Regions from separate parts of the Pseudomonas sp. LBUM1640 genome, predicted to be linked through region 3. Evidence: predicted binding sites of a transcription regulator. Region 3 holds the regulator's gene; each other region holds the start of a gene.
The links. Region 3 encodes FliA, which starts transcription of late flagellar genes. Its sites were predicted from a motif close to CTAAAGTTTNNNNNNNNNNNGCCGNTAA; they were not measured.
Positions count from the first base shown of each region.

Region 1 (3,261 bases), 2.5 Mb from region 3:
TGGCCAGCAGGATGTCTTCAAAGTACGGCTTCAAGCGCGCGCTGCCGGAATCGAACATCGGCCGGTTGGCGGCGTCGGTGATCTGGATGCGCAGGCCTTCGGGGGTGATTTCGAAGGAAATCTGGTCCTTGAACTTCAGCAGCTGCGGGTTCTCTTCAACCTTGGTCTGCAACTCCTGCAGCAACAGTTCCAGGCGTTCCTGCTCGACCTGCTCGGCCATGGCCTCGACGGTGTCGCGCTCGATCGGGATTTTTTCCTGCGGCGCTTCGGTCTTGACCTCGGGGTTGATGGTGCGCTCAGGCGCCAGCTGCGGCGAACCGCCCAGGTCGATTACAAACGGCGTGCCACTTTCCGAAAAGCCAATCGGGTCTTTGAAGTAACCGGCAATGGCGATCTTCTGTTCGGGTGTGGCGGTCGACATCAGCCACAGCACCAGGAAGAACGCCATCATCGCCGTCGCAAAGTCGGCGAAGGCGATTTTCCAGGCGCCGCCATGGTGCCCCGCAGCGAAGCGCTTGACGCGCTTGATGATTATCGGCTGGTTGTTTTCCATGACTTAGCGACCGCGAACCGCTTGTTCCAGCTCGGCAAAACTTGGCCGGTGCTTGGGGTACAGCACCTTGCGACCGAACTCTACTGCCAGCGAAGGCGGCATGCCGGAAGCGGAAGCAACCAGGCTGGCCTTGATCGACTCGTACAGGTTGATTTCTTCCTTGGCATCGTGGGCCAGGGACGTGGCCAGCGGGCCGAAGAAGCCGTAAGCCGCAAGAATACCGAAGAACGTACCCACCAGCGCCGCACCTACGTGCATGCCGATGGCCGCCTGGTCACCCTCGCCCAACGAGGCCATGGTCACCACGATACCGAGTACCGCCGCGACGATACCAAAGCCGGGCATGCCGTCGGCGATGCCGGTCACGGCGTGCGAGGGGTGTTCCAGCTCTTCTTTAAGGCTGAACAGCTCCATGTCGAACAAGCCTTCCAGCTCGTGCGGCGCCATGTTGCCGGAGGACATGATGCGCAGGTAATCACAGATGTAGGCGGTCATGCGCTCATCTTTGAGCACTGCCGGGTACTTGGCGAAAATCGGGCTGGCGGCGGCGTCTTCAATGTCGCCTTCGATGGCCATCATGCCTTCGCGGCGGCTCTTGTTGAGGATCTCGTAGATCAACCCCAGCACTTCCAAATAGAAGGTGTGGGAGAAGCGCGAGCTGAACATGCCCAACGACTTCTTGATCACGTGCATGGTCATGTAGCCGGGGTTGGCCTGCAAGAATGCGCCAAACGCGGCACCGCCGATAATCAGCACTTCGAAGGGCTGGACCAGCGCGGCAATTTTACCGTGGGACAGGACGTACCCACCGAGCACACTTGCGAAGACGACAATGATGCCGATAATTTTAGCCATAGGAGATGGGTACTTGCGCCGTCGGGTTCATGGACATATTGGGTGAAGCTGAAAACTCTTGTTCTACTTATCGGCAAAACTGCGCCAGACTATAGCCCGTTAAGGCGAAAAGCCAATTCGGCCCGTTCCGGGCGTGTTGAACGCAAGTGATGATCGCGCCCCAATCATGGCTATTGAAACGACAGTCCCAAGTACCAAACCCACCACACTCGCCGCTTGGATCAAGCGCCTGGACGAGGTGCTGCTGCCCGTTCCCCAGGCCAGCCACGAGCGCGTGTGCAAAGCCATTCGCGATAGCCGCAGTTCGTTGCGAGATATTGCCGAGCTAATGCAAAACAGCCCGGCGCTGGTGCTCAGCGTCATGCGCGAGGCCAACAGCCACACGCATGGCAGCATGGCCGAACCGGCGGAAAATCTCGAAGTGGCGCTCAACCGCCTGGGCCTCAAGCGCGCCGAGGAATTGTTGGTGCGCCTGCCCTCGGTGCCGGAAAAAGACATCCCGGTGGCCTTGCGCCAATTGCTGCTGGTGAGCCAACACGCTTCCCAGCAAGCCAGCGGTTTGTTCGCCAGCCGCCTCGCGCGGCTGTGGCAAGACATTCACTGGGGCAGCCTGTTGTTTCTGTCGCCACTGTGGCCGATGGCCATCGCCTACCCCAAGCTCCTGGAAGAGTGGGAATTGCGCGTGATCCACAAAGGCGAGTCGGCGCGCAAGGTCGAGCAGGAGCTGTTCGGTGTGCGCTTGCTGGACGTGTGCCTGAGCTTGACCGAAACCTGGCACCTGCCGATCTGGGTCTCCCAGGGCTACAAACTGCTGCTGACCGAGCAGCGTTTGCTGGTCAAGGCGCTGCACATCGCCCGCGAAGATGACGCCCTGCGCCACCAGCAATTGCTCGACGCCGAACCCAACCTGCGCCGCTGGCTGAACCAGCCGGCCAACACCGTGCTGCTGGCCAACGGCCTGGCGATGTCGGCCCAGGAATCCTGGACCTGCCCGCACACCGAGCGCTGGCAGTACCTCACCGCGCTGTACCTGCAAGAGCCGCTGAGTGATGTGCAGCAACAGGTTCACCAGCAAGCGGTGAACAGCGCACGCACCACCTTGATGCCTGACCTCTGGCACCCGGCGCTGTCGCTGATCTGGCCGTGGCATGTGCAAAAGATCCACCGCGGCCTGTTGCCGGCACCGCCGCCCACCGCCGAATCATTGGCCGTGTGGCGTAAGCGCTGCACCGAGCTGCTGGTAGAGCCGAGCCGCTTTGCCAACGCCATGCACCTGACGACGTGCGCCAGGGAAGCCTTGGTCGCCAGCGGCATGCAGCGAGTCTTGCTGTTCATGGCCGACCGCGCCTTGAGCACCCTGCGCGTGCATCAAGCCGACGGCTTGCCCAAAGATGCCGCCAACCTGAGCCTGGATGTGGTCAACAGCACGCTGCTGCAGCGCCTGCTGGAAAAGTCTGCCCAAGTGCGCCTCACGCCGGACAATCATGCGCAGTTCTCGGCATTGCTGCCGCCGATCCTGCGTCGCCTGTTCACCGGCGAACACCTGTTGCTGCGCTCCCTGAGCTGCAACGGCAAGGTGGTGATGCTGATGGTCGCCGACCAGGGCGGCGGGCCGTTCTCGGAAACCACCGTGCAAGCCTTCGGCAAAACCGCTCAATGCATCGAGAAAGCCCTGCACAGCTTTACCAACCGCAGCGCTTGATGCTTGCGCTACAATCGCCCTCTTTTATCGCCAACATTTGTGCCCAGGAGACCTCACATGCCTGACTTCTCTAGCTTGCCGCTGGTGATCGAGTCCAGCGACCTGCTCGGTCAACTGGATGCCGAACACCTGATTCTGGTGGACCTCACCA
Region 1 covers NZ_CP166816.1:599,414-602,674, reverse strand. The annotation lists gene motB (flagellar motor protein MotB) at 1-553, opposite strand, end outside; gene motA (flagellar motor stator protein MotA) at 557-1,408, opposite strand; gene ACA065_RS02580 (HDOD domain-containing protein) at 1,575-3,110, shown strand; gene ACA065_RS02575 (rhodanese-like domain-containing protein) at 3,168-3,261, shown strand, end outside.
Region 1: motA (flagellar motor stator protein MotA) is a predicted target of FliA. The motif match lies at 1,476-1,503, and genes of this name have one in related genera.

Region 2 (3,261 bases), 1.9 Mb from region 3:
AGGCTGTCTATGTTGGCATATGACTTCATTTGGAAGACTGCACCAGCACAAAACCACGAGTAGGAAAGTAGTGGGATCGCAGAACTCTCCGACTTAGGGCTCACTGATGAAACCGCCTCCCCAACGCATCCAACCGCACTGCAATCGGCGGTAACCGCTCGCTGCTGCGCGCCAGCGTCTCCACATCATCTGCCGTGCTTTGCGCAATGCTCTGTACTGACTGCAACCGCCCGACGATCTCCAGGTTCGCCGTGGATTGCTCGCGGGTGGTCGTCACAATCCGCCCATTCAACGCGTCGATGTGCGCAATATCGGCGCCCACCGCCTGCAGCATTTCCACTGCCACTTGGCTGTCTTGCACGCAACGCTCCACGCCTTGCTGGCTGTCGTGCATGGCCTCGACGGCTTGACGGCTGCCGTGCTGCAAGCCTTCGATGATTTGTTTGATTTCCTGGGTGGAGACCGCCGTACGCTGGGCCAGGCTGCGCACTTCGTCGGCGACCACGGCAAAGCCTCGGCCTTGTTCGCCGGCGCGGGCGGCTTCGATGGCGGCGTTGAGGGCGAGCAGGTTGGTCTGGTTGGCGATGCTGCTGATCACTTCGAGTACCGAACCGATCTGTTCCGCCTGCACCGCCAGGCCTTGCACGGTTTCGTTAGTGCCGTTGATGCGTGAGGCCAATTGGCTGATTTCATGCTGGGCGCGGCCGACGCTTTCCTGGCCGCGCACGATTTGTTTACTGGCCTGGCCTGCGTGCTCGACGGCCTGTTCGACGTGCACGGTGATGTGGCCCATGGCGTCTTCCATGCGCTGCATCGAGCCGGTCATTTGGGTGATTTCGGCCAACTGATGGCGTGCCCCTTTTTCCAGGGTGCCGCTGGCGCTGGCCAGTTCCTGGCCGAGTTGGCCGAGGCCGTGGGAGTCGCGGGCGACGCCGTCGATCAGGTGGGTGATTTGCTGCAGGAAGTGGTCAAAACGCTTGGCCAGGGACACGTGCACCTTGCCTTCACCTTGGGCGGTTTCGACGGTGAGCTGGGTGGTCACGGCGAGCATCTTCTCGAGCATTTCCTGGCTCTCGACCGCTTCGCGCTGGCTGTGAATGGCCAGGTAGAGCAGGGCGATGGTTTCCATCACCACGTAGAAGGCGTGGACGAATACCATGCTCCAGCCGCCGTGGTGTGCCATCACAAACACTGGGAAGCCTTGATGTTGTAGCGCATGGAAGACCACGTGGTGCACGGCGATCGTTGCTGCCGCAACCAGGATCGGCAGCCAGTCGCGGTAGAACGTCAACACCGCCAGCAGCGCAAAAATGCCGAAGTGTGATTCGATCACGCCCTGCGCCTGGTTGATGTGCAGGGCTGCCATCACCATCAAGCCGGCACCTAATAAGCAGCGCATCAGGCGGGTGCCGCCGAGAGCGCGATAGAGTGCCGTCAGCACCACACTGGTGCCGCCGCCGATGATCACGGCCTGCAGCAATGTGTCGTGCCAGAACGCCAGGCCTACGGAGAACAGAAACATCAGCCAGACCAGCGCCAACATGATGCGGTCAGCCTTGCGGTAATGCTCGAAAAAACGCGTGCGGGTCGGCATTCACTCTTACTCCATGTGGTCGATCCGGTAACTGCTAAGCATGCGGCGTGCCACGCGGGCCGCCCGTGGAGTGAAGCAGGTGTTCGATTTTTTTCAGATTCAGGGACGCCATAGCGTTATCGGCATTCCTGAGCGGGACTTTAAGAACGGCTATCCGAATGGATAGCCGAGGCTGCAAGGTTGATCAGAAGCTGTACTTGGCGGTGAGCATCATGTTGCGTGGGTTGCCGTAGGCATCGCCGCCGTAGCTGACCGAGTTGGCGATGGTCGAGTAATAGCGACGGTCGAAGATATTGTTGGCGTTGAGCTGCAGGTCCAGGTGCTGGCTGACCCGGTAGCCGGCCATCAGGTCGGTGACGGCGTAGCTGCCCTGTTGTAGCCGGTACGTGCTGCCATCCGCCACTTTTAGGTCGTTGTACAGGCGGCTCTGCCAGGAAATGTTGCCGCCAACGCGGAGCTTTTCCAGTGGGCCTTGGAAGTTATAGCGGGTGGTCAACTTGAACAGATGCTCGGGTGTGTCGGTGTCGAACTGTTTGTTGACCAACTGCGGGTTGGCGTCATCCTTGATGGTGTGCGTACGCGCATAGGTGTAGCCACCGCCGACCTGCCAGTTTTCGGTGAGCGCGCCTTGCAGTTCGAAGTCGATACCCTGGCTGCGAATCTCGCCGGAGGCTTCATTGCACGAGGCTTGCGGGCAGTTTGGCACGACCACGTTCACGGCGCGGTTTTCCTGGTCGACGCGGAACAGCGCCACGCTCGCATTCAGCGCGCCGCCGAGGTATTCACCCTTGATGCCAACCTCATAGTTTTTGCCGACAATCGGTTTGAGCGGGGTGGCGGACGCATCCTTTGCACTCTGCGGTGTGAAAATGTCGCTGTAGCTGACGTACACCGAGTGATGCTCGTCCAGTTCGTAGATCAGGCCGGCGTAGCGGGTGAGGTTGCGGGTGACATGGTAGTCGCCGTCGCCATCCCGGTTGTCGTAGTCGTACCAGTCCAGGCGCCCGCCGAGAATCAGCTTCAGCGGGTCGGCCAGGCTCAGGCGGGTGGTCACGTAGACGCCTTCTTGAGTGGTGACTTCGCGCTGGTTGTTGGTGTGGACGAAATCCGGTTTGCCCGCCGTGAGGGGCCAGTTCATGTCGTACGGGCTGTAATTGTGGGTGGTCATGTCGTAGATGCGCTTGCTGGCGCCTACCACCAGTTCGTGGGTGCGCCCGAACGCCTGGAACGGGCCGCTGGCGAAGGCATCGACGCCCGCCTGATTTTCATCGTAGGCGGCCTGGTAGACCGTGCGCGCCGGTGTGTTGTTGACCCAGCGCGACTGGTAGGAGCCCGAGAACAACGCGTTCTGTTCGGCGTAGTTGGCGTTGACCTGCAGGCTCCAGTCGTTGGCCAGGCGTTGGCGCAGTTCGGCGAATACGGTGTTGATCTCCTGGTCCTTGTTCTCCCAGCGCGTGCCAGGGTTGTAGGCGCGCGGCAGGTCCAGGTGATGGCCATCCTGGCCGACCATCGAAGCACCCCAGAAGTAATTGGTCTTGTCCTTCTGGTTGGAAAAACCGAGCGTCAGCGTCGTGTCTTCACTCAGGTCAGCTTCGGTGACAGCGTAGAACAGGCCGTGATCTTCCTTGGCTTTGTCGATGAAGCTGTTCGCGTCACGGTAGGAGGTG
Region 2 covers NZ_CP166816.1:3,087,785-3,091,045, forward strand. The annotation lists gene ACA065_RS13955 (methyl-accepting chemotaxis protein) at 101-1,594, opposite strand; gene ACA065_RS13960 (TonB-dependent siderophore receptor) at 1,779-3,261, opposite strand, start outside.
Region 2: ACA065_RS13955 (methyl-accepting chemotaxis protein) is a predicted target of FliA. The motif match lies at 1,711-1,738, and genes of this name have one in related genera.

Region 3 (3,261 bases):
GACGGGCCGCGGATCCCGGATGATCTCCATCTGCCGCGCCGTCATCAGTTGGTCAGCCGTGCTGTCAGCGTGCAAATGCAAGAAGAGCCTAGCGAGGAAGCGATGGCCGATATGTTCGCCGACCTTTACCACAACCCCGCAAAACGGGTGGGGTGAGGGCAGGATGAGCGCCGTGAAATGTATCTACATCGATGGTCTGCAAGCGATTCACGCGGCCAAGCCATGTAGCCTGCGTCTAAGCAAGACAAGGTAAAGAAATAAAATGGGCAGCATGCATCCCGTACAGGTGATCGCGGTGACCGGCGGCAAAGGTGGCGTCGGAAAAACTAACGTGTCAGTGAATTTGTCCCTGGCCCTGGCAGAGCTTGGCCGTCGCGTCATGCTGCTGGATGCTGACCTGGGCCTGGCGAACGTCGACGTTTTGCTGGGGCTGACACCCAAACACACCCTTGCCGATGTGATTGAAGGCCGCTGCGAGCTGCGCGATGTGCTGCTGCAAGGCCCCGGTGGCATTCGCATCGTGCCGGCCGCCTCGGGCACCCAGAGCATGGTGCACCTGAGCCCGGCGCAGCATGCCGGCCTGATCCAGGCCTTCAGCGATATCGGCGACAACCTCGACGTGCTGGTGATCGACACCGCCGCCGGCATCGGCGAGTCCGTGGTCAGCTTCGTACGCGCAGCGCAAGAAGTGCTGCTGGTGGTCTGCGACGAACCCACCTCGATCACCGACGCGTACGCGCTGATCAAACTGCTTAACCGTGACTACGGCATGAACCGCTTCCGCGTGCTGGCCAACATGGCCCAAAGCCCGCAGGAAGGGCGAAACCTGTTCGCCAAGTTGACCAAGGTCACGGATCGCTTCCTCGATGTCGCCTTACAATACGTTGGCGCAGTTCCCTATGACGAGTGCGTACGCAAGGCTGTGCAAAAGCAGCGTGCAGTCTACGAAGCGTTCCCTCGTTCGAAATGCGCACTGGCGTTCAAGGCTATTGCCCAGAAGGTCGATACTTGGCCGTTGCCTGCCAACCCTCGGGGGCATCTGGAGTTTTTCGTCGAGCGATTGGTGCATCAGACGAGCGCAGGACCGGTGCTATGACATCCAGCGGCTACAACCTTTACAAAAAGTCGGCACGTGACAGCCAAGGCGAATTGATCGAGCGCTACGCGCCCCTGGTCAAGCGCATTGCCTACCACCTGCTGGCACGCCTGCCAGCCAGCGTGCAGGTCGAAGACCTGATCCAGGCCGGCATGATCGGTTTGCTCGAAGTGTCGACCAAATACGACGCGAGCAAAGGTGCGAGTTTCGAGACGTATGCGGGTATCCGCATTCGTGGCGCGATGCTCGATGAGGTGCGTAAAGGGGATTGGGCGCCGCGTTCGGTACACCGCAACACGCGAATGGTCAGTGACGCAATTCGCGCAATTGAAGCAAAAACCGGTCGTGACGCTAAAGATCATGAAGTTGCGGCCGAACTCCAATTGAGTCTCGACGATTACTACGGGATTTTGAACGATACCTTGGGCAGCCGCCTGTTCAGTTTCGACGACCTGTTGCAGGACGGCGAACACGAAGGGCTGCACGAGGACGGCGCGAGTGCACATCTCGAGCCGTCGCGCGATCTGGAAGATGAACGTTTCCAGAGTGCGTTGGCGGAAGCGATTGCCAATTTGCCGGAGCGTGAACGGCTGGTGTTGGCGCTGTACTACGACGAAGAGCTGAACCTCAAGGAAATCGGTGAGGTCCTGGGGGTCAGCGAATCACGTGTCAGCCAGTTGCACAGCCAGTGCGCAGCCCGCTTGCGGGGGCGATTGGGAGAGTGGCGCGCGCGCTGACAGGCAGTGTGGGGACACTGCAGACGCTACCGCGAAGGCTTCACGCCTTCGCGGGTTCGTACCGTGGTGCCCTGGGCAGTCCTTTTTGTGTAACGCCTGTTGATTGAAATGGCGCGTCCAGGTGCTGGGCGCGTTTAAGACTGCTTGGAGGTCGAATTGGACAAGAACATGAAAATCCTCATCGTTGATGACTTCTCAACGATGCGGCGGATCATAAAAAACCTGTTGCGTGACCTTGGGTTCACCAACACGGTCGAGGCGGATGACGGCATTACGGCGATTCCGATCCTCAACAGCGGGAGCATCGACTTTCTGGTAACCGACTGGAACATGCCGGGCATGACCGGCATCGATTTGCTGCGTCACGTGCGCGCCGATGAAAAGCTGCGCAGCTTGCCTGTGTTGATGGTGACCGCCGAAGCCAAGCGTGAACAGATCATCGAAGCCGCCCAAGCTGGGGTTAACGGTTACGTGGTCAAGCCATTCACTGCACTGGCCTTGAAAGAGAAGATCGAAAAAATCTTCGAACGCATCGGTCATTGATGCTGCCACGGGGGAGCTATGGAGCATAAAGAATCATCGCAGGCCGATTTTGAATCGACCCTGAAAAAGCATGCTCACCAGTTGGTCGAAAGCCTTGAAAAAGGCCAGTTCGGCGACGCGGTGCAGTTAATCCATGAGCTCAACCAGACCCGTGACCGCGGCCTGTACCAGGAAGTGGGCAAGCTCACACGCGAGCTGCACAGTGCGATCGTCAATTTCCAGATTGACCCGCATATGCCCCAGGCCGAAGAAATTTCGCAAATCACCGATGCCACCGAACGCCTGTCCTACGTGGTCAGGCTGACTGAGGCGGCGGCCAACCGCACCATGGACCTGGTGGAAAACGCAACGCCCTTGGTCAATGGCATGGCCACCGAAGCTCAGGCTCTGAGCGTTGACTGGGGTCGCTTCATGCGTCGGGAAGTGGGCGCGGAAGAATTTCGTGAACTGGCGCGTCGGGTCGACGGGTTTTTGTCGCGCAGCGAGCAGGAAAACCGCACGGTTGCCAGCAACCTCAATGACATTCTGCTCGCCCAGGATTACCAGGACCTCACCGGTCAAGTGATCAAGCGCGTGACCCAACTGGTCACCGAAGTGGAAAGCAACCTGCTCAAATTGGTGCTCATGGCCGGCCAAGTTGATCGTTTTGCCGGCATCGAACATGACCGCGAAGCGATCCTCTCGGAAAAAGATCCACAAAAACATCTCGCCAAGGGTGAAGGTCCGCAGATTCATGCCGATAAACGTGAAGACGTTATGTCAGGTCAGGATGACGTAGATGACCTGTTATCCAGTTTAGGCTTCTAAGGAGCACCCACATGAGCTTCGGCGCCGATGAAGAAATCCTTCAGGATTTCCTTGTAGAGGCCGGCGAAATTTTAGAGC
Region 3 covers NZ_CP166816.1:4,948,338-4,951,598, reverse strand. The annotation lists gene flhF (flagellar biosynthesis GTPase FlhF) at 1-156, shown strand, start outside; gene fleN (flagellar synthesis regulator FleN) at 263-1,096, shown strand; gene fliA (RNA polymerase sigma factor FliA) at 1,093-1,833, shown strand; gene ACA065_RS21710 (chemotaxis response regulator CheY) at 2,002-2,376, shown strand; gene ACA065_RS21705 (protein phosphatase CheZ) at 2,395-3,183, shown strand; gene ACA065_RS21700 (chemotaxis protein CheA) at 3,195-3,261, shown strand, end outside.